Regions from separate parts of the Paenibacillus sp. FSL F4-0122 genome, predicted to be linked through region 1. Evidence: riboswitches for the same ligand, from Rfam matches in the RefSeq annotation. Region 1 holds a riboswitch; the other holds the start of a gene.

Evidence for each region. Region 1 has a riboswitch for preQ1 ahead of queF (preQ(1) synthase). Riboswitches for the same ligand answer to the same signal wherever they lie in the genome.
Region 2: it holds a riboswitch for preQ1, as region 1 does, so the genes downstream of both, MHH49_RS03755 (queuosine precursor transporter) here and queF (preQ(1) synthase) in region 1, are expected to answer to the same signal.

Annotation. Positions count from the first base shown of each region.
Region 1 is NZ_JBBODI010000001.1:5,639,329-5,650,647, reverse strand. Features, by position in the region: gene MHH49_RS24715 (zinc-dependent alcohol dehydrogenase) at 1-1,037, opposite strand, end outside; gene MHH49_RS24710 (VanW family protein) at 1,119-1,937, opposite strand; gene MHH49_RS24705 (cysteine hydrolase family protein) at 1,938-2,459, opposite strand; gene queE (7-carboxy-7-deazaguanine synthase QueE) at 2,595-3,317, opposite strand; gene MHH49_RS24695 (6-pyruvoyl trahydropterin synthase family protein) at 3,310-3,792, opposite strand; gene queC (7-cyano-7-deazaguanine synthase QueC) at 3,792-4,454, opposite strand; gene queF (preQ(1) synthase) at 4,484-4,957, opposite strand; PreQ1 riboswitch class I at 5,121-5,164, opposite strand; gene MHH49_RS24680 (hypothetical protein) at 5,484-5,819, shown strand; gene murB (UDP-N-acetylmuramate dehydrogenase) at 5,883-6,794, opposite strand; gene MHH49_RS24670 (ABC transporter ATP-binding protein) at 6,947-7,747, opposite strand; gene MHH49_RS24665 (FecCD family ABC transporter permease) at 7,803-8,837, opposite strand; gene MHH49_RS24660 (FecCD family ABC transporter permease) at 8,837-9,892, opposite strand; gene MHH49_RS24655 (iron-hydroxamate ABC transporter substrate-binding protein) at 10,113-11,120, opposite strand.
Region 2 is NZ_JBBODI010000001.1:897,688-909,006, reverse strand. Features, by position in the region: gene cobT (nicotinate-nucleotide--dimethylbenzimidazole phosphoribosyltransferase) at 1-301, shown strand, start outside; gene cobU (bifunctional adenosylcobinamide kinase/adenosylcobinamide-phosphate guanylyltransferase) at 298-846, shown strand; gene cobS (adenosylcobinamide-GDP ribazoletransferase) at 843-1,658, shown strand; gene MHH49_RS03765 (YnfA family protein) at 1,813-2,139, shown strand; gene MHH49_RS03760 (methyl-accepting chemotaxis protein) at 3,128-4,816, opposite strand; PreQ1 riboswitch class I at 5,184-5,229, shown strand; gene MHH49_RS03755 (queuosine precursor transporter) at 5,240-5,953, shown strand; gene MHH49_RS03750 (AMP-binding protein) at 6,231-7,712, shown strand; gene MHH49_RS03745 (thiolase family protein) at 7,709-8,860, shown strand; gene MHH49_RS03740 (FAS1-like dehydratase domain-containing protein) at 8,857-9,258, shown strand; gene MHH49_RS03735 (MaoC family dehydratase) at 9,233-9,574, shown strand; gene MHH49_RS03730 (SDR family NAD(P)-dependent oxidoreductase) at 9,577-10,398, shown strand; gene MHH49_RS03725 (energy-coupling factor transporter ATPase) at 10,399-11,199, shown strand; gene MHH49_RS03720 (ATP-binding cassette domain-containing protein) at 11,184-11,319, shown strand, end outside.

The sequences.
Region 1 (11,319 bases):
TCTGTAGGATCAAATTTATTTTCTTTAATCATCTTATACAGCAACGGCATATAGTGAATCACCGGCGCTTGTCCCATCTTTAATGTGATGTTTCGTTCAAATAGCTGACCCAGCGGGAACATATTGTAATTAAGTCCATAGACCCCTACAAGCTGGATGGTTCCGAATTTACGTACGATATCCGCGGCCATTCTGAATGCACTGAGCGAGCCCCCTTGCAGCTTCAGAACCGTTTCCACTTTCTCCAAGGCAGATATTTTGGCATCTAGACCCACACAGTCAATAACCACATCTGCGCCCCCATGAGTGATCTCCTTCAAATGAGCCCCAATGTCCTTGATCTCTTCGAAGTTATAAACTTCAACATTATTGGTCAGCTTCGCATGTTGCAATCGGTAGCCGATATGGTCAACAGCAATGACTCTAGAGGCTCCTTTGATCCAGGCAAACTTTTGAGTTAGCAGTCCCACGGGCCCGCAGCCGAGAACAATGACCGTATCTCCCGGCTTCACTCCCCCGCTTTCTATTCCCCACCAAGCAGTAGGCACAATATCAGATAAGAAAAGAATTTTCTCATCTTCCATTTCTGCATCCTCCGGAACTACAAAAGGCCCAAAATTACCATAAGGTACCCGCAGCAATTCAGCTTGTCCGCCAGCAAAACCGCCATAAGTATCGGAATAACCAAGATAACCGCCTGTGTCCTTGGCGTCATTAGCATTGTCGCATTGGCTCTCCATCTCATGCTGGCAGAAAAAACACTGCCCACAGGCGACATTAAAGGGGATGATGACTCGGTCACCTTTTTTGACTCTAGTTACGTCAGGTCCCACTTCCTCAACAATCCCCATCGGCTCATGACCAATAACATAATCATCATGCATACCTGGAATTTCTCCGTTATAAATGTGCAGATCCGAGCCACAAATCGCCGTAGTGGTAATCCGAACAAGAATGTCATCTTTTTTCTCAAGCTTCGGATCAGCTACTTCTTTAACTTTCACTTTTTTCTTCCCTTGGTAGGTTAGTGCTTTCATGCTGTTAATCCGCTCCTTTGGAGATGGTCTAGAGATATAACGTTCATACCTTTCTATGTTATATCCCTAAGCCCTAACCTCTTATCCATGAAGAAGCGGAGAATACATCATCAGTGCGTAATTATCAGTTACAGCTTCATCTCCAATTAGATCTCCAGATCGGGTATATACTTTTCGACTGATCTTATTACTGCGTATATATCCGCCCCAAGGCTCTAGACTAATCCTATGATCACTTTCGTATACTTCATAATCATAAAGCGCCTGCTCATTGCATCTCCATTCCCCGTGTAAATGGCTATCGTCCAGCCAGAGCTTTAGTTGATACGTTTGAGCGGTGTTATTTTTCAATTGAAGATCCAAATAGTTATAAGAACAGGTCGCCCCGCTTCCAAAAGGTTGTGTACGTTGTTCATCTGGAAATACATCATAGCTGTGACGATGCCGTTCAATAACGGTAAGTGGTGTGTGCAGTGCCATCCAATAGATCAGATTAGACAACTGGCATAAGCCTCCTCCAACCCCGGAATGAAAACCACCATAATGAAGCACCATACCCTCCAGATACCCTTTTCGTTTAGTGGGCTTACCAATACTTCTCCAGTAGGAAAAAGTCTCCCCCGGCTGCACAACAAGTCCATCCAGCTTCGCAATTGCCAGCCGTAAGTTAGTAATTTTATTGTATTGAAGCAGCATATCTACATTCCGAAGACTTCTTAATAACGGGGTAGCATGAGTCATAGCTGCATAAGATAATGTTTCATCCGTACGCTGCTTCGCTATTTTGCTTCGTCCAGTGTACCATTTCAAATATCTTTTCCAAATAAAATATCGTTTGCCAGCAAACAATCTAAGGCGAGAACGCTGAATAGGCTTCATGGCAGCCTGGGGTGTATTCATCTAGAACTGAACCTCGCTTTCAGCTCGTAACTGGGCGAATCTACCTCCAATTATCGCATTATGATGCTTAACGATCTCCCTACTACTCAGAACCCCATTATCAAAGGTGCTATGAGCATCTGAAACCAGTACACTTTTATATCCCATGCTGTATGCGCGTCTTATTGTCGTATCCAGACAGAATTCACTTTGCATCCCACAGATCACCAGATTCGTGATCCCGAGCTTTTGGAGTTCATCTTGCAATTCCGTTCGGTGAAAAGCATCCCAAGTAGGCTTCTCAACGATAACTTCGCCTTCCTGCGGTGTGATGCGGTGACTGATCTGCCAAGTGGGTGTACCTTTTGTGTACTCCTCATCTTCGGTATGTTGAATATACACAATAGGAGTACCTGCTAATCGAGCTTTTTGCTGAAGGGAGACAATCCTGTCCATCACACCCTCTTCATCGTACAGCTTTAGTTCATAGGAGAACATGGCTTCTTGAACATCGATAATTAATAATGCTGTTGATTGTTCCAAATGAATAACCTCCAAGAGCTTTTTTCAAAATCATACCAGAAACTGGGACAGACTATCTACCTACTAGAAGTTACAAATGTTAAAAATAAAAACCGAGCATCTGTAAGCAGATACCCGGACGATTTCATCAATCTTTTATTTGCCACGCTTATTATGCCAGATCAATGCATGCAGCTGTGGAAGTACACGAACCTTGTTCATATCCGAATCCACGATTACTTTATTAAACAACCACTCCAGCCTTCCCAGAAGTCGAGCAGAAATGTTGCCCTCTTCCGTGACATCATCATTACCAGGCTGCAGAAAGAGCTGCACATTCGGATATCGCTGGTGAACGTTTTTCGCATAATCAAAATCATTATCATCAAACACTACGACCTTCAAGCTATGCGTAGAACGACCCAGTTTCTCCATCTTACTCATGATGTTATCTAACATTTCCCAATTCGTTGTCATTCCTGAGCTTGGGGGTTTAGGGCTGATTGTCAGCACATCCACGTCATTGAACCAATCCTGCCATTTACTCCCCTGAGTTTCTATCGCTGCTTTTATTCCACGCTCATGAAGCAGACTGATGAAGGTACCCATTCCTTCACCAATCAAGGCAGGATTACCGCCTGAAATCGTAACACAGTCGAAATTATCGCCAGCTAACGCCAATAATTCATTTATGATTTCTTCTGCTTCCATCATGCGAACCTTATTCTTAGCCGTACCATCCCAAGTAAAAGCGGAGTCACACCAGCCGCAGCGATAATCGCAGCCATAGGTGCGGACAAACATCGTCTTCACTCCAATTACCGCACCTTCGCCTTGAATAGTTGGACCGAACATTTCAATTACAGGAATCTTACTCACAGTCACAGCCTCCATACAAACGGTAGGATGGCCCTTCATCCGGAACGTCTTCAGCCAGCACCTCTGCCCAAGAGGTTGGAGTCTCCCATAGCTTTACCGAGTATAAAGGCAACCCTGCTTGCTTAAGCTTGTAGGCAATATATGAAGACATATTCTCCACTGTGGTGCGGAAAGACAATAAGGCTACTTTGGAGCCCGTATTCGTTAACGTCTCTAACACAGGTTCATTTCCCATAGCAAGAAAAGCGTGATCTAAACGATCTACAAGGCTTTGTTGTACTGTCATTTTGATATCGCTAAAATCAATGACGAAGCCTTCATCCGAGTGGCCTTCCGCGGCCATAGGTTTGCCCTTAAGCACTACTTCGAGCTTATAAGTATGTCCGTGCAGATTGCTGCATTTCCCTTTGTGTCCCACTAACTGGTGTGCCGCATCGAACGTAAATATTTTGCAGACTGAAACCTCGTTAAGCATTAAGAACCGGCCTCCATTCTCTCCGCCTCATATTGCTCAAGACCACGCTGACGCAATAGACAGGCTGGACAAGTACCGCAGCCACTGCCAATAATACCGTTGTAACAGGTCAGTGTGTGTTCGCGAACATAATCAAAATACCCCAGTTGATCGGCCATTTTCCACGTTTCTTTTTTATCCAGCCACATTAGGGGAGTGTGGATCGCAAACTCATAGTCCATAGATAAGTTCAGCGTAACATTCAATGATTTCACAAAAACATCACGGCAGTCCGGATAACCGCTAAAGTCCGTTTGGCAAACCCCAGTGACGATATGGGAGTACCCCAGTTGTTTAGCTAATATAGCGGCAAAAGATAAAAACAACAAATTCCGTCCATCGACGAAAGTACTTGGAAGCTCATCCCCTTCCCCAGCCACGATATCTATATCCTGACGGGTAAGTGCATTGGGTGCCAGCTGATTAAGCAGCCCCAGATCAAGAATATGCTGTTTTACATTAAACTTAGCTGCTATCTCTGTTGCAACTTCGATTTCAGCCGCATGACGTTGATTATAGTTGAAGGTAACTACCTGCACTTCCTCATACTGCTGCAATGCCCAAACCAGGCAAGTGGTGCTATCTTGTCCGCCGCTGAATACGACGAGTGCTTTTTTGTTCATATGAATCTCTCCTTATCACAAGTTGGAATTTAGCGGTTGTCCACTTTTTCTGGATAGAGGTCGTGATTGATTAAGCGGTGTTCCGCCATCGCCTCATACTTCGTACCCGGTCTTCCATAGTTGCAATAAGGATCAATTGAAATGCCTCCGCGCGGAGTGAACTTGCCCCATACCTCAATGTAACGCGGATCCATCAGTGAGATCAGTTCATTCATAATAATGTTGACACAGTCCTCATGAAAGTCACCATGGTTGCGGAAGCTAAACAGATACAGCTTTAATGATTTGGATTCCACCATTTTTTGTTCAGGAATATACGAAATATACAGCGTGGCAAAATCCGGCTGACCCGTTACAGGACACAAGCTAGTGAACTCAGGGCAGTTGAATTTAACAAAATAATCACGTCCGGGATGTTTGTTATCAAACACCTCCAGAATGTCTGGATCATAACCAAACTTGTACTGTGTTCCCTGATTACCAAGCAAAGTAACTTCTTGCATTTCCTCTTTCAATCTTCCTTCTGACACGACAAAAAACCCCTCTCTTTTCCTTCGGCCTTGGCCGGTAATGGAAAGAAGAACGAGATTTCGAAAACTTGGCTCCACTAAGAAGAAACGGAAGCAACGTCCGGATAAAGGACAGCAACCGCTTGTACTGTTTAATATATTCTTAGTTTTTTATAGAGGGAGTTCGCGAACCTCTCCTGCACAACTTTAGTGCAGACTTCTTCTTAAAGCATAAAGCATATTGCGTCTTGAACTATACCATGGGTAGCCCGCTCCTGACAAGTTCTACTCTTTACTGTTACCTTATACAGATCAGCAAATCACTCCAGATTAACGTGGATAGACCTGCGTATGTAGAGATTAGGAAGCTCAAAACCAATGCCAATTTGATTGTGGATTTCTTTTTAATGACATGAATTATTCATATGGTTAATTAAGATGCGGCAAAAAAAAGGATTCAAATCCTAAGAAAAGGGTAACTTATTCATAATAATCTTCGAGCTAAGGGTGGGAGCATTTTATGGAACAAAGTATACAGCAGCTTATGGATTGGCTTAACAATCATTTGAATGAAACAATCGCTATTGAAAAGAAAGAACTTCGTGATTTGGATAAAGTTCATTTCAATTTAGAGTCCGTAGATTTCCGGAGTGCAGACGATGTTATTGATGAATATCTTGGAAGTGCACTGATATTAAGAGGTTTCGGCAGCACACTTAACGCCGATGGTGAACTGGTATCCCTGCCACAATCCACTTATGATTTAGCTGTTGAAGGTCTTCAAATCGTAGACTTAGCCGACCGCAAGGCAGAAATAACTACGGACAGAGCTAATTACACCCTTTCAGTAGATTAAACGAACATGATTATGATAAGCAAAAAGAGCCCACAGCGATTGCGGGCTCTTTTTGCTTATCATTTATTCTTCTCCAATGATCTCCACTTCAGTTTCCAGCTCTACACCGAATTTATCCTTCACAGTCGCTCTTACATGGTGGATTAGCCCGATGTAATCACTGGCTGTTGCATTATCTGCATTCACAATAAATCCCGCATGCTTCTTGGATACCTCAGCACCGCCGATTCTTGTACCCTGTAAGCCGCTCTCTTGAATTAACTGACCTGCAAAACGGCCTGGAGGCCGCTTAAATACACTCCCACAGGATGGATACTCAAGCGGTTGCTTCGATTCACGTAAATAAGTTAGTTCATCCATTTTTGCCTTGATCGTTAAAACATCACCGGAAGTCATAGCAAATTTGGCCTCAAGTACAATGTACTCACCGCTTGCGAACACGCTTTTTCTGTAACCCCATTGCAGCTCATCACCTTGCAGAGTTACCAATTGCCCGTTCTTATTTATAGCTAGTGCACTATGCAGGACATCTTTGATCTCACCGCCATAAGCACCTGCGTTCATATAGAGCGCTCCACCAACTGTTCCTGGAATGCCACAGGCGAACTCAAGACCCGTAAGCTCCTTATCAAGTGCATATCTGGAAACATCAATTATTTTGGCACCACATTGCGCATATAAGAGATTGTCGCGAATTCCCATTTCGGTCAGTCCTGCCGTTTGCAGAACGATCCCACGTACACCTCCATCACGGATAATCACATTGGAGCCATTCCCAAGTACCGTAAGGGTTATCCCATTTTGTTCTGCATATGTAACGATCTTTTGAATTTCATCATAAGTAGCTGGTGCAGCCAAAATATCAGCTTTGCCGCCCATTTTAGTGTACACGTGATCTTTTAAATTCTCATGACTTTTCACTATTCCTGCAGTCATTAACTGCTCTAGGTCATCTTGAATTTTGTCAATATTCATGTTTTTATGCTCCTTTAACCATGTATAAATGATGGTCCTTGATCTATTTTAAAGAGTTATTATGAAATTGTAGGCAACCACAACTGTAACAACGAACAGGCTCCCTTGTCAATGACGGGAGCCTGTTCGTTGTATGATTTTAGATGATAAAATTACACAGCTTTATAGGCAGCAAGCTCGTAAGGAAGACACAGTGGCACACCCGTACGTGGATCCGGAACGATATCCGCTTCAATTCCAAACACTTCCCGCAATACATCTGGTGTCATAACCTCAGTAGGTGAGCCTTCGCTAACCACAGTACCGGACTTAATCGCTACCATATGCTGCGCATAACGAGTAGCATGATTCAAATCATGCACGACCATGATGATGGTACGGCCTTCTTCCTCATTCAGCTTTTGCAATAGCTGGAGAACTTCGAGCTGATGCGCCATATCTAGGAAGGTTGTAGGCTCGTCAAGGAATAAAATATCTGTTTCTTGAGCTAACGCCATAGCGATCCATGCGCGTTGACGTTGTCCACCTGAGAGACGGTCAATAGGGCGATCATGAAAAGATTCCATGCCCGTAACAGAGATGGCGTTGGAGATGATGTTGCGATCCTCAGCGGTCATCGTGCCAAATCCCTTTTGATGAGGGAAACGACCGTAGCTGACCAGCTCAGATACCGTCAGACCGTCAGGAGCCGTTGGGTTCTGCGGTAGAATCGCTAGCTGCCTAGCAACCTCTTTAGTTGAAAAGTTATGGATCGATTTGCCGTCCAGCATTACGGTGCCACTCTTCGGCTTCATAATCCGGGCCATCGTTTTGAGGATTGTAGATTTACCGGAGCCGTTAGCACCTACTAGTGCAGTGATTTTTCCCGTAGGGATAGACAAGTTCAATCCTTTAACTATAGTAGCCTCTGCATACCCAATACTTAATTCTTCTGTATTCAAACGTTCTGACATGATCTACAACTCCCTTAAAAGTTTTATGGAGCTATGCTCCTAAGTATGAACTAATTTACGCTTTAGACTTGGCGAGTAAATATAAAAAGTAAGGTGCGCCAATAATCGCAACCACAATGCCAGTCGGAACTTCCGCAGGTTGCAACACCCATCTGCCGATGGTATCAGCGGTAATCATAAGAAGCGCCCCTGTCAAAGCACTAGCAGGTAATAACACCTGATGACGGGGTCCCACGAGCCTGCGAGCCAGGTGTGGTGCTATCAGGCCGACGAAGCCAATACCTCCGCTTACTGCGACGCAGGAGCCGGCAAGCGCTACGGCTGTTACCAGAAGGAGAATACGTTCCTTCTCCACACGCATTCCTAGACCTAATGAAGTATGGTCCCCTAGATTCAATACATTTAGAACCCGGGCTTTATAGAAGGCGAACGGTAACAGAATCACGATCCAAGGCAGCAAAGCAAGGACGAATCTCCAATCCCCACCCCATATTTTCCCGGCGATCCAAGTAGCTACAAATTGATAATTATTAGGATCAAGCCTAAGTGCCAATACAAGCTGGCAAGCATTGATTCCTGCAGCGACCGCAATCCCGATAAGGATCAGCCTTGTAGGAGACAGACCATCTGCCTTCCGGTAGGCAAGAATATAGATTAAAGCTGCGGTCAGGCCAGCCCCACCAAGCGCTAGGAGAGGCAAGACAAATACCGGAGCTGCGGTTGTAGCCGGAAAGAACGAGATGAAAATGATTACAGCAAAACCTGCACCAGCACTTATGCCCAGCGTAGCCGGTTCAGCGAGTGCATTACGTGCGAGACTTTGTAGAATACAGCCTGACACTGCAAAGCCCGCTCCAACTAACAATGAAATTACGATGCGGGGTAATCTGAAATCAAATAAAATAAGCTTTTGCTGATGTGTTCCATCACCCAGCAGTGTATGTAATACCTCCAGTGGGGATAGACGCATAAACCCTGTATTCATACTGACTATAAACACCACGACGATCAGTATAGCAAGGAGCGATAACACCGTTATGGTGCGTGTGCGGCGTTCTTTTTCATCTGGAGTAAGGGTTATTTTGGGCATTACAGCTCCCCCTTCCGCTTACTCGCTAAATAAATAAAGAAAGGTACGCCGATGATGGCAATTAAGGCTCCTAGCGGTGTCTCATACGGTGCATTTATCATTCTTGCGGCAATATCTGCAAAGATAATCAATAAGCTCCCCAGAACAGCCGAGCAAGGTATAATCCAGCGGTAGTCCACTCCAACGAAATAACGTGTAACATGTGGAATAATTAGTCCTATAAAAGCAATCGGGCCAACCGTTGAAACCGCACTTCCAGCTAAGATAACCACAACAATCATACATGCCAACTGAACTAACCTTGTCCGCTGCCCCAGACCAACCGCAACTTCTCTTCCTAAGCTGAGCAATGTAACGGATCGTGATAACATCATCGCTGCAATTAAGGCCACGGCCACCCAAGGGAATATAATCTTGATCTGAGTCCAGCTAGCTCCCCCCATCCCACCGGCTAACCAGAAGGCTATATCCTGAGATAAGTTGAAAAGAACAGCTACTCCCTGACTAATAGCAACCAATAAAGCACTAACTGCCGAACCTGCTAGTGTCAATCGCAAGGGGGTCAGGCCATTAAAAGAAAGCGAACCGATTCCGAATACGATAAAAGAGGCCACAGCGGCACCGATAAAGCAATACAACATTAGTGAAGTGAATGAGAGTGAGGGTGCAAAAGCAAATACTATTGCCAGCGCTACTCCTGCTCCTGCATTCAAGCCTAACAGCCCTGAATCCGCAAGCGGGTTTCTTGTCATCCCCTGCATGATAGCCCCTGCTACTGCGAAGCAAGCACCGACTAAGGCGCCAGCAATAGCACGTGGAAATCGCAGTTCTCTAATCACCTGATGTTTTTGTAAATCTGGATTGAAATGAAATATAGCTTCCCATACTGTAGCTAACTTGATATCTGCCGCACCCACTGAGACCGAAAGTGCCAATCCGAAGGCAATGGCAGCAAGTCCAAAAATAAGAATACCAATGGCAGCTGCCGGTCGGGTATGTAGAGCTTTTTTGGGTTCATTGTTAATACGATTTGCGAAATCTGAGGGTGAAACCATGGGTTGTCTCCTTATTCAATAGTTACAATGGTTTATATGATAACAACAATCATTCTCATTATCGCAAAAAAAATTATGTTGTACAATTGCAGGAACGATTTTTCCGTACTATGGGATTGGTTTATAAAAAAATGGTGCAGATCTTTGTATCCCGAGATACTTGATCTGCACGCCCTTCCCCACCGAAATGATCAGTCTCATTCATGGTGAATTACGACTTTTATTTCACAAGACTTTTTAGCACATCGTCAATGATTTTGCTGCCAGCGTTCGCACCACTGTAAAGCCAGCTGCTTGTTGAGCTCATTTCATGCACATTTCCAGCTTTTACAGCTGGGATGCCCTTCCAAATTGCACTATCTAAGATCTCCGAACCCTCAGTCTTATCACTATTTACAAGGAAAATATGATCTGCAGTCAGCTCAGAAAGCTTCTCTAGCGAGATCGGATTCCAAGTTGCTCTTGTTCCTACTGGGATCTCTGTTACTAAGTTAGGAAGCTTTACGCCAAGGTCTGTATATAATACAGCACCACTGCTGCGGGTTTCGTCTACAATATAGAAGTTTTTTTGCACCAACCATAGAATAGCCGCGGACTCTTGTCCAATAGCTCCTGCAAGCTGTTCTTTCGCAGCCGCTGCTTTAACATCATAATCTTTAATGGCTTTTTCTGCTTCAGGGGTTTTGTTCAAAATCTCACCAATCTTGAGCAAAGATTTGCGCCAATCTTGATTTAGTTCATCCCCAATTACATAAGTGGGTGCAATCTTATTCAACTGATCGTAAATCCCGTTCTGAACAGAAGACTCCGATGGGATGATAATAAGATCCGGAGCAAAGCTGGTTACAGCCTCTAACGGAAGATCGTAACTAATTGTAGGAACATCCTTCAATTCAGTGGCCAGATAATCCTGAACGCCATTTGTAACTGACCATTGAGCTACTGGAGTCACACCCAGAGTTACCAATGAGTCTTCCAAATATGAACCCAGGACGCGCTGTGGATTAGCCGGAATCGTTACTTCATGGCCCATTGCATCTGTTAATGTCTTAGGAGCAGCAGGTGCCTCTGTAGATTCTGCTGTAGGAGCTGTTGTAGGCGCTGTTCCTGCATTTGATGAACTTTCAGCATTATTATTTCCACAAGCGGAAAGTATTAGCGTCATCACTATTAGTCCGCTCATTGTCACTTTCATGCTTCCTGATCTTTTTCTGTTAAGCCAAAACATTAAAAACCCTCCTATATGTAACTGCTTTGATATTCAAAGGTGACCTTTACCTCTGCTTCACTTTTAAATGATATTGATTCTCATTCTCTGTGTCAACATATAAATTTCAAATTCTGTGGATTTGCAACAATTTCCTTCATATAAAATACAAAAGAGGTTATATTCCGAACGTTCCGGATATAACCTCATCTTTAATCTT
Region 2 (11,319 bases), 4.7 Mb from region 1:
GGCTGCTAATCGGACACCTATCATTTTGGATGGTTTTATTTCGGGGGCGGCAGCGCTTGTGGCAAAAGCCCTTGCACCTGAATCCATCGCTTATATGATAGCCTCTCATGTATCAGGAGAACGGGGTCATAAGCTAATGCTGGAGCAGCTTGGACTTGAACCGCTGCTTAATCTCGGTCTGCGATTGGGTGAGGGAACAGGGGGAGTATTATGCCTTCATTTAATCGAGGCGATCTGCCGCATTTTGAGCGAAATGGCAACCTTTGAAAGTGCAGGCATCTCTGGAGCTGGTCAACGATGAGCATTCTTGTAACGGGAGGCGCACGTAGCGGTAAAAGTGGTTTTGCAGAAAAATTGATGCATTCACTGGCAGATCAGGCCTTCTATGTAGCAACCGGACAGGCTTTTGACGACGAAATGAAGGAACGGATTGCTCTGCATCAGCATCAACGAATGGAAAGTGGTTACGCTTGGGAGACGCTTGAGGAACCGTATGATTTACCAGATCTGCTAAAGCGATTATCGGGTGAAAAAGCGGTGCTCGTAGATTGTTTGACCTTATGGTTATCCAATGCATTATTGGCCGTGGAAGGTTTTGAAAATAGACAAGAGCTTGTTGAGAGTGAAATAACAAGACTTGAAGACAGTGTGCGTTCTTTTCAAGGGACGCTTATTCTGGTCACTAATGAGGTTGGCGACGGGATTGTTCCGGAGTATGCGCTTGGCCGATTGTATCGTGATCTGGCGGGACGAATGAACGCCCTGATCGCTCGGCAATGCGAACAGGTCTTTTTAGTAACTGTTGGAATTCCGATTGAGCTTAAGAGCAGGGAGTATCGTTTATGAGGGAGCGTAGGGATGCGGCCGTAGCTGCTTTTCAGTTCTTATCCCGATTTCCTGTAAAAGGTGATCCGGGATTCTCTCCTGAACTGCTGCGCCGCAGTGTAATCTTCTATCCCATGGTAGGCGCAGCAATTGGGCTGTGTGTAGCTGCTGGAGCAGCCCTGACGGGATTGCTTTTACCTGCTTGGCCAGCAGCAGTGATCGCTCTGATTCTGTGGGTAAGCCTCACTGGCGGGTTGCATCTTGATGGCTGGATGGACAGCGCAGATGGTCTGCTCAGCTATCGGCCACGGGAGCGTGCCCTGGAGATTATGAAGGACAGCCGTGTGGGTGCGATGGGCGTACTTGCCTGCGTGCTGCTCCTGCTGTTTAAAGCTTCTTTGCTGGCAGCTCTAATCGAAGGCTACGCCTACTACGAGCTGCCGCTGCTCTTGGTACCAGCGGTCTGGAGCCGCTGGTATATGGTGCGGGCAATGGTGCGTTATCCCATTGCCCGTGGAGACGAGGGGCTGGCCGCGAACTTCGCCGGCCTAGCTTCCTCGCATGAGCGGCGCGCGCTGGCAGTCGCCGCGCTGCTCTCGCTGGCCGCCGCCGCTGCGCCTCTGGCGCTCGGCGCTGGCTTAGCCGCGTGGCCGCTGCATCTGGCGGCAGCTCTGCTGCTGCCGGTCGCGGCCTTGGCCTGCGGCACCGCAGCTGCGCGGCGGATCAGCAGCCGGCTCGGCGGGCTCACCGGTGACGTGTACGGCGCGCTGAACGAGCTGCTGGAGGTTGTGCTGCTGCTAGTGTTATTGCTGCTCCAGTACAATTTAATGTAAGCTCCACGGATGAACCTTGAGTAGTTTGCTGTAGGTAGCTCTACGGGTGAACCTTGAGTAATTTGCTGTAGGTAGCACCACGGATGAACCTTGAGTACAATTTGTTATGAGTAACCTTTGCGTTTTTAGGAGATTGACAGGGAAGAGGGATGACATGTTATTTGCCATTCTGCTATTTATAATTGCTGGCCTTGCTGAGATCGGTGGCGGATATTTAGTGTGGTTATGGTTGAGAGAATCAAGGCCACTTTGGTACGGCTTAGTGGGGTCCTTGATTCTGATAGCGTATGGGATTATCCCTACGTTGCAGAAATTCCCTTCCTTCGGCAGAGTGTATGCGGCTTACGGCGGGGTGTTTATCGTGCTCGCGGTCTTATGGGGATGGCTTGTAGACAAGAAGACACCAGACGTATATGACTGGGTCGGAGCAGGTATTTGTGTGATCGGTGTATCGGTCATCCTCTGGGCACCGCGACACTAAGTTGAGTGATGTTTGCTTAGCCATAAAAGCTGAATGAAAGCTGAGTAACCTAGTTTTTACTGAGTGAGTAACTTGGCTTCGGACTCAGGGGACCTTATTTGCGAAAAAAGGGTTATTTTGGAGCGTTTTCGGACACCAGAGGCGCTATTTGAACAAAAAAGGCTGAGTCTGGGTTGATTATGAGGCCATAGCGTCTCTCGAGTCCGAAAAAGCCTCCAAATGGTAGTTTTTCGAGTAATAGCGGCATCTGAGTCCGCAAGCCAGCAGCAAATAGCGTGCTGAGGTCTAAGTGAGAGCTTCGCGCAAGCTAGTGCATGTAGCTGATTCTATTGCTGTAGGTAGCATCCACGGAGGAACTTTGAGTAACTTGCTGTAGGTAGCATCCACGGAGGAACTTTGAGTAATTTGCTGTAGGTAGCATCCACGGAGGAACTTTGAGTAATTTGCTGTAGGTAGCATCCACGGAGGAACTTTGAGTAACTTGCTGTAGGTAGCATCCACGGAGGAACTTTGAGTAATTTGCAGTAGGTAGCATCCATGGAGGAACCTTGAGTAACTTGGTTCCGGACTCAGGAGACCTTATTTGCGAAAAAAGGGTTATTTTGGAGCGTTTTCGGACATCAGAGGCGCTATTTGAGCGAAATAGGCTGAGTCTGGGTTGATTATGAGGCCATAGCGTCTCTCGAGTCCGAAAAAGCCTCCAAATGGCAGTTTTTCGAGTAATAGCGGCATCTGAGTCCGCAAGCCAGCAGCAAATGGCGTGATGAGTCTAAGCGAGAGCTTTGCGCAAGCCTAGCGCATGTAGCCGAGTCTAAGCGAGAGCTTCGCGCAAGCCTAGCGCATGCACCCTGAGTCTAAGCGAGAGCTCCGCGCAAGCCTAGCGCATGCAGCCGAGTCTAAACGAGACCTCAGCAAGCGCTAGTGAGCCATAAACTAAAAACCCCCCTTCAACACTTTCGTGTGAACGGGGGTTATTGGTTTTCAAGCGTTAAATCTTAAATTGCTGCACAGCTTCTTGGAGTTTCTTGGCTTGCTCATACAGATGTTTAACGGTTTCTGCATGGCCTTCCAGTTCGACGCGCTGCCGCTCTGAGTTAGCAGCGAGTGTGTCCGCACTTTCTTGCGATCTTGATGTAATTTGTGCAGTTTCTTCGACGGAAGCACTGACTTCTTCTGTACTTGCCGAGATTTGCTGTGTAGCCGCAGATACGGATTGGATGCTGTGATTGATGCTTTGGATAAGAATCAGGAGGTGATTAAAGGCATCACCTGCTTCTGCTACTTTGCCGACTCCAGAGGCAACCTCAGAATTCACGTGGTTCATCTCGGTAACGGAGCGGCTCATATCTTCTTGAAGCCCAAGTAGGAAGTCACGGATCTGTTCGTTTGCGTTACGGGATTGTTCAGACAGCTTGCGTACTTCTCCCGCAACAACAGCAAAGCCGCGTCCATGCTCTCCTGCGCGTGCAGCTTCGATTGAAGCATTCAGCGACAGCATTTGGATCTGTTTCGTAATTTCAGTAATGCTGTGAACGACTTCTCCGATCATTACTGAACGCTCATTCATGATTTGTAATTGATCCAGCGACTGTAGGGAAGCACGTTCAACCTGGCGCATTTGCAGCACAGCGCTTTGAGCAATTTCATTACCGCCACTTGCTTCAGCGGAAGCCTCACTGATTTGCTCCGTGACTTCATTCGCTGCTGAGGCAATACTTTGAATGCCTAAATTGATTTCTTCCATTGCTCTCGAGTTATCTGATGCACTGCTAGCGATAGTCGTACTACCTTTGCCGATTTCTATTACCGATGAGCTGGAGTGTTCCGCCATATCATTGAGAACCTCAACACGTTCTTTTAAAGAGTTGGAATCCGCAACGACAGTATTAGAGGTTACCAGTACATGTCCAATCATTTCTTTCAGGCGTTGGGTCATCGCTTGGAAGCTTACGGACAACTGTGCAACTTCGTCATTTCCTTTAACTGATAATTCTTCGGTGAAATCTCCCTCTGCGAGCCGGGCACTATAAGCTGCCAGTTTTGAGATTGGACGTGTTATACGCACACTCATAAACCATGCACCAGTTAGACCGATGATCAACGTCAGAAGTGTGATTCCGGCACTTGTCCATAGAATACTGTCTGTTTTTTCTTGAATGAAGCTTACGTCACTGCTTACACCGATAACCATCGTACTTCCGGGAATACCGATATAAGCTGTTTTATGTATACCATGTGCGTCGCTATATGTATCGCTTAGTCCAGTTTTTCCTTTAGAGGCTTGTTGCATTGCAGAGGATACGGTGACACTTTCTGCCCGTTGCAATTTTGCATCGTGATCTGCGGATAGAATCTCAGCTTCTTTCCCTTTCAGATTGACCAGAAAAATGGTTTCCACTCCATGTTGTTTCCTCTTTTCCTGAAAATAGAACTCGAGATTGGTGGCAGACTGATCGTTCTTATTTAGGGTTTGCTGGGCGTGCATTACGTTGAGATTCTTATATACGTCCTGAGCAGCGGCAGTAAGGATTTTGTTAATCTGTGGCATAACATAGCTGTTGAAGATATTGATGGAGATAAAGTAGAAGCTGGTGCTTAACAAAAGAGACGTGAGCAACAGAACAACAAATAATAAACGCGTGAATTTGCGACTGATCGAATGCTTGATACGAAACATATCGTTCTCTCCTTTTTTTATGGACGGTGAGGTCATTTCTTTTTTTGGTCTTCACTAGATACTCCATGCCAACTGCTGGAAATTGGCGACCCGAGATATATTCCATAGTTATGTCATATTTCTACTAAATGGATCGGGAATAAGGTGTTTGATACTATTCTATAGAATTAACCTCTGGATGAATAGTGAAAGTTTTGTCCTATAGAGCATTTTTTTCTGAAAAAAATGAATTATTGCTGACTATTTTAGATAATTGTCGAAAAAAAAGAACTGGAACTACCAATTTCATATAAAAATATTATTTTTATGGATTGTTAAGCGCTATTGTGATAGAGTATTAATGTTTTGTTCCGAAAATTTAATATTGTAAGCCGCGGTTCGTAACCATCCCGCGTAAACAAAACTAGGAGGAATTTCAGTAATATGTTTAATTTGCTGTGGGGAGTTTTATTTGTTATTGTCAATTTTGCTTTTTTTCTACTCTGTTACCGCTTGTTCGGGAAAAGTGGAATGTATGCCTGGGTAGGTATTGCTACTGTAATTGCTAACATTCAGGTAGCTAAGACGATTGCTATGCCATTTGATATTGTGATGACACTCGGAAATACGATGTATGTCACTTTATATATGACCAGCGATTTACTTAATGAGAAGTACGGAAGAGCGGAAGCACGTAAAGCGGTCTGGTTTGGTTTCTTCACCTTGCTTATGACTACAGTCATTATGCAGATGGTATTAGTATTTAAGCCGCAGGAGACCGATATCGCTCAGTCTTCTTTGGAGACGATTTTTGGGCTGATGCCTCGACTAGCTTTGGGTAGTCTTACTGCTTACTTCATTAGTCAGTTCCTAGATGTTCGGTTGTACTCTTGGATTCGTAAATATTACAGCACCTCAAGTCAGCTGTGGATTCGTTCCAACGGTAGTACGATGATTAGCTCCTTTGTGGATACACTTATTTTCTGTACCATTGCGTTTGCGGGCTTGTATGACTGGAATGTATGGCTTGAAATTTTGCTTACGACTTATCTAGCGAAGTTCTTACTAACCGCAGTAAGCACACCTATCTTATATATCGCCCGAACCTTTACTTTTGCTGAAGAGGGTTCACCATCATCCGTTCAAAAGAAGGACTAAACAACAATACAGCCAGCGCGTACCGATCATAATCGATGCGTGCTGGCTGTTTTTTCGTTGTAAGATGGACTTAATAGTTACATGAAAGATGTGTACATAAAAATAATATAAAGCTAAAATAAGCTATCGTAGCAATTCTAGCGGGTTAGTTTAACAGGAGCGACTTCGATGGCGCTTATCACATATCCTTTAGTTTGGGCTGGACTTGCGGGGCAGTCCGATTGAAGAGAATGTATATAATCGGTAGTCACAGAAATTACGAACAGGTGTGATCAGGATGAATCTAGTAGTTCCTATACTGCGTCATGCAGCACAGCAGCCCGACAGCATTGCCTTAACCCATGACCAAGCAAGTCATACCTATGCCACATTAGTAAAAACGATGCGGAGAATCGCGAATGGCTTACAGCAAAAGGGTCTGAGGCATGACAAAATCGCGATTTTGTCTACGAATCGTATTGAATTTGTTGAGGTTTTTTTGGGGGCGATTTATGCGGGCTGTGTTCCCATTCCCTTAGATCCCAAATGGAGTGCTAATGAACTGCAGGTTATTATAGAGCAGTGCCAGCCGACAATGATTTTTGCCGAGCCGGAAGCCGCAAAGAATCTGACCTTCAAGGATCAAATGATCCAAACATTGACCTTCTCAAATGAACGAACAGGTTCCTATGATCAGTGGCTGGCTGCCCTGAAGCCGGAGGCTGAGTTGGATGAGACGAATGAATTATTATTTATTGGCTTTACTTCAGGCACAACCGGATTGCCCAAAGGTTATATGCGTACCCATTTATCATGGTTAAAAAGCTTTGAGGTCTCGAATATTGCTTTTGAATTGGACGCTATGAAGGATGTTTTGGCACCAGGTCCATTTGTGCATTCCCTATCCTTATTCGCCGTAATGCAGAGTCTATATGGTGGAGCAACCTTTCATATCACACAAAAATTTAGTGCCACGCAGGTGTTAGAGCTGTGCCAGCAAATTCCGGGCGTGGTGCTGTTCGTCGTACCAACAATGATCGAATCCATGATGCAGCAGGCTGTACCTGGGCAGATACAGATTGATGCGATTATTAGCTCAGGTGCAAAGTGGTCGGAGTTGTCCAAGAAAAGGGGCATGGAAGTGTTTGGTGGAGCTAGGCTTTATGAATCCTACGGTTCTTCAGAAGCGAGCTATATTAGTTATTTGGATGTTCTGACCGAGCATAATCCGACCTCTGTAGGCAAACCTTATCCCGGGGTGCAAATTTCCATTCGTGATGACCAGCTCCGGGAAGTCCCTCCTGGGGAGATTGGGCAGCTATATGTGCGTAGTGATATGATATTTTTAGGCTACCATCAATTGCCGAATGAGACAGCAGCAGCTTTTAGAGAGGGATGGCTTGTTTTAGAAGACTATGTTTATCAGGATGAAGCTGGTTATTTATATATGGCGGGACGTTTGAAGAATAAAATCATATCCGGAGGGCTGAACGTTTATCCGGAAGAAATAGAGAGGGTGCTGGAGTTTCTTCCGGAAATAGATGAAGTGATGGTGCTTGGCGTGCCTGACGATTACTGGGGAGAACAGCTGATAGCCCTCGTGAAGTGGAGCGGAGAACAGCATTTATCTGTCGAAGAAATTAAGAATTATTGCCGCCAGTATTTAGCGAGCTACAAAGCGCCGAAGCAGCTGCTAACCCTGGATGAATTTATCTATACAAGCAGTGGCAAAATTGCCCGGCAAGCGATGAAAGACTATGTGAAAAGAGCGATGATATGATAGAAGCAGTAATTGTCATGGCAAAACGTACACCGGTTGGCAGAATGGGTGGCTTATTAAGTACACTTGAGCCGGAGGCATTACTGGCGCCGCTTATTCAGCATATTGTAGCCGAAACGAACTTGCCTAAAGAACTGATCGATGATGTCATTATTGGGAATGTTGTGGGCCCAGGAGGTAATATTGCCCGGGTAGCTGCGCTTGAAGCGGGGCTGCCTGTTTCGGTTCCGGGCGTCACCGTGGATCGTCAGTGCGGATCTGGGCTAGAGGCAATTAATATAGCAGCAAGACTGATTCAAAGCGGCGCTGGTGAGATTTATTTAGCAGGTGGTGTCGAAAGTACGAGCCGTGCTCCATGGAAAATGGCTAAACCACAGACGTTAATGGGGGTTCCACAGCTGTATACCCGTGCACATTTTACGCCTAGCTCTTACGGTGATCCGGATATGGGAATTGCTGCAGAAAATGTAGCTAGGAAATACGGGATTTCTCGAGAAGAGCAGGATCAATGTGCCTTAAAAAGCCATCAAAAGGCGGTTCATGCTCAGCAAAGTGACCGGTTTCAGCAGGAGATAGTACCTCTTCAGGTAGAGGGGCAGTGGGTGAACACCGACGAATGTCCTCGGGCAAATACGAGTCTGGACAAGCTGCAAAAGCTGCCGCCAATTTTTGAAGAAAAGGGTACCGTCACTGCTGGAAATGCCTGTCCTATTAATGATGGCGCAGCGCTTCTATTAATGATGTCTAGTGAGAAATGCCAGCAGCTTAAGCTTACGCCTATTTTGCGGGTCGTGGATGCGCAAGCTGCGGGTGTAGATCCGAACTATTTGGGTATGGGACCTGTACCAGCTGTGCAAAAGGTGTTAAAACGCCAAAAGCTTACCGTTGCCGATTTAGATATCGTAGAGTTTAACGAAGCTTTTGCTTCACAAGTATTGGCATCACTGAACGAGCTTCAAATTCCACAGGAAAAGGTCAATCTTGGCGGGGGGGCATTAGCAATAGGCCATCCATACGGAGCTTCCGGGGCTATTTTAATGACTCGCTTATGTGCTGAAATGCAACATGCCCCTTACCAACGAGGGCTTGCTACTCTGGGAATCGGCGGTGGGATAGGTCTGGCAACACTCGTGGAGGTTATAGAATGAACAGTGTCCGACATCAGATCCATATGACTGCTGAATGGATTTCGGACTATGCACAGAGTATTGAAGCACCCGTGCAGACGATAAATGGAAAGCTGATCGCTCCTGCGACGATGCCTATTATTTTCTGGCAAGACTTCGATATTCCTTGGTTAATCATCGGTGAACCCTTGCTTCACGGCACTCAGAAATTTTCATATCAGGCTCCGATTACGGCGGGGATGATTTTGGATTGTGAATTAGCGTTAACGGGCGAGGTGCAAAAAGAAGGCAGACAGGGTAAACTGACTTTTTACACACATACGCTGGTTTGTAGGTGTGAGGGTAAGCTAATAGTCACCGCAGAAACGGTGTTAATTCGGGTAGGTGATGATCATGATAAAAAAGTGCATAACAGCTGAGGCTATCCGGCAATATGCAACTGCTTCCCAAGATTTGGCGCCTATACATCTAGATGCAGAGGCCGCAGCCAAGGCTGGTTTGGAGCGACCCATCGCACATGGGATGTATCTTATGGGATTAGCCCAATCTTTGTATATTGCTGAGCACCCTACACAGTGGATCACTCAATATGATATGAAATTTCATAAGCCAATAGAGGTCGATAGTGTCGTGATTTTTGATTTTGTAGAGGACGCTTGCTTTGTGAAAGTGATCCTTACAACAGAAGCTGGCGATGTTATTGCTGCGGGAGCTTTTGCTGTGAAAGAGGTGTAGTGATGAATAAAGTGGCCTTAATTACTGGAGCAACAAGAGGGATCGGACGTAGTATCGCCATGCAGCTTGGCAAGTCAGGTTATATAGTGATTGTAAATGGTACGCAACAAATCTTAATCGATGAGGTTGTGCGCGAGATCCGCCAGGCAGGCGGAGAGGCGCTAGGGTACGCTGCTAATGTAGCCGATTCCGTCGCAGTCACTGCCATGGTAGATGAGGTCTTTGCCCGATACGGTCGTATCGAGGTGTTGATAGCTAACGCGGGAATTGTGCAGGATCAGAAATGTCAACGTATGACGGATGAACAGTGGAAGAATGTTCTGGATGTGCATTTAAATGGCACTTATTATTGCATTCAACGAGTATTACCACATATGCGTGAAACAGGTGGGGATATCCTGTTGATGACCTCTGCTGCTGGACTAGCAGGTTCCGTGGGTCAGGTGAATTATAGTGCAGCCAAGGCTGGAATACTCGGCATGATGTGGACGCTCGCAGCAGAGCTGAAACTTGACCAGATTAGGGTCAATGCGATCTCTCCAGCGGCGTTAACGGATATGACCAGACCTATAATTGACCATCTGAGGGAAAAACATGCCAGTCGGAATGAACCTTTGCCTGACTTTTGGAGAATAGGTGACCCGGAGGCTATCGCTTCCTTCGTGACTGCATTATTGAGGGAGTCCGACGCGGATTTAACCGGTGAAATCTTTGCTGTGAATGGATCAAAAGTGACAAAATGGGAGAAGCCTGCACCTGCATTTTCCGAGAACAGCATTGAGGCATTTTTTGCTGCTTGGCACCTTCAAAAGGGGAGTGAATAAATGCTTACCTTCGATCAAGTTTGTTTTTATTATAAAAAGGGACAACCTCTCCTGGAGGATATTAGCTTTACGATAGAAGCAGGGGAGTTTGTGGCGATAGTTGGCGCGAATGGTTCTGGCAAATCCACTATTGCAAAGCTCATGGACGGACTGCTGCTGCCACGAAAAGGGGCTGTACAATTTAAGAGCTTGGACACGGCAAAACCAACGGATCTTGCGGAGATCCATCAGCAAATCGGTTTTGTTTTTCAGAATCCAGAGGATCAGTTTATCACCACAACCGTTATGGATGAGGTGCTTTTTGGTTTGGAGAATATCCGTGTGCCGAGGGAGGAAATGCGCAGCCGATTGGATCATGCCTTGCAGGCCGTTCAAATGGAGGATTATCTGGAGGCTATGCCACATCAGCTATCTGGAGGTCAAAAGCAACGTGTCGCTATCGCAGCTATATTGGCGATGCGCCCGCAAGTCATTATTTTTGACGAGGCTACCTCAATGCTTGATCCTCAGGGAAGACAGCAGGTTCTTTCCATCATGCAAGAGCTGCATCGTCAAGGCCTGACGCTTATTCATATCACCCACCATATGGAGGAAGTGCTTGCAGCAGAACGCGTATTGCTCCTGCACCAAGGGCGACTTGAGTTTGACGGCGATCCACTGACTTTTTTTGAAACCATGCCTGTTGCGGACTATCAATTACAACTGCCCTTCGCAGTGCGTGTACATACATTGCTCCATTCAGCAGCACCGCTAACAGCCGATTGGAAGGGGATAATTCGATCACAATGGTCTACCAATTAAAAAATCTAAGTGTGAACTATGCCGATCATGTGGCTTTGCACAATATAAACTGCACTATTCCTGAGGGCAAATGGATTTCTATTATCGGTCCAACAGGCGCAGGAAAGTCTACCTTTGTCA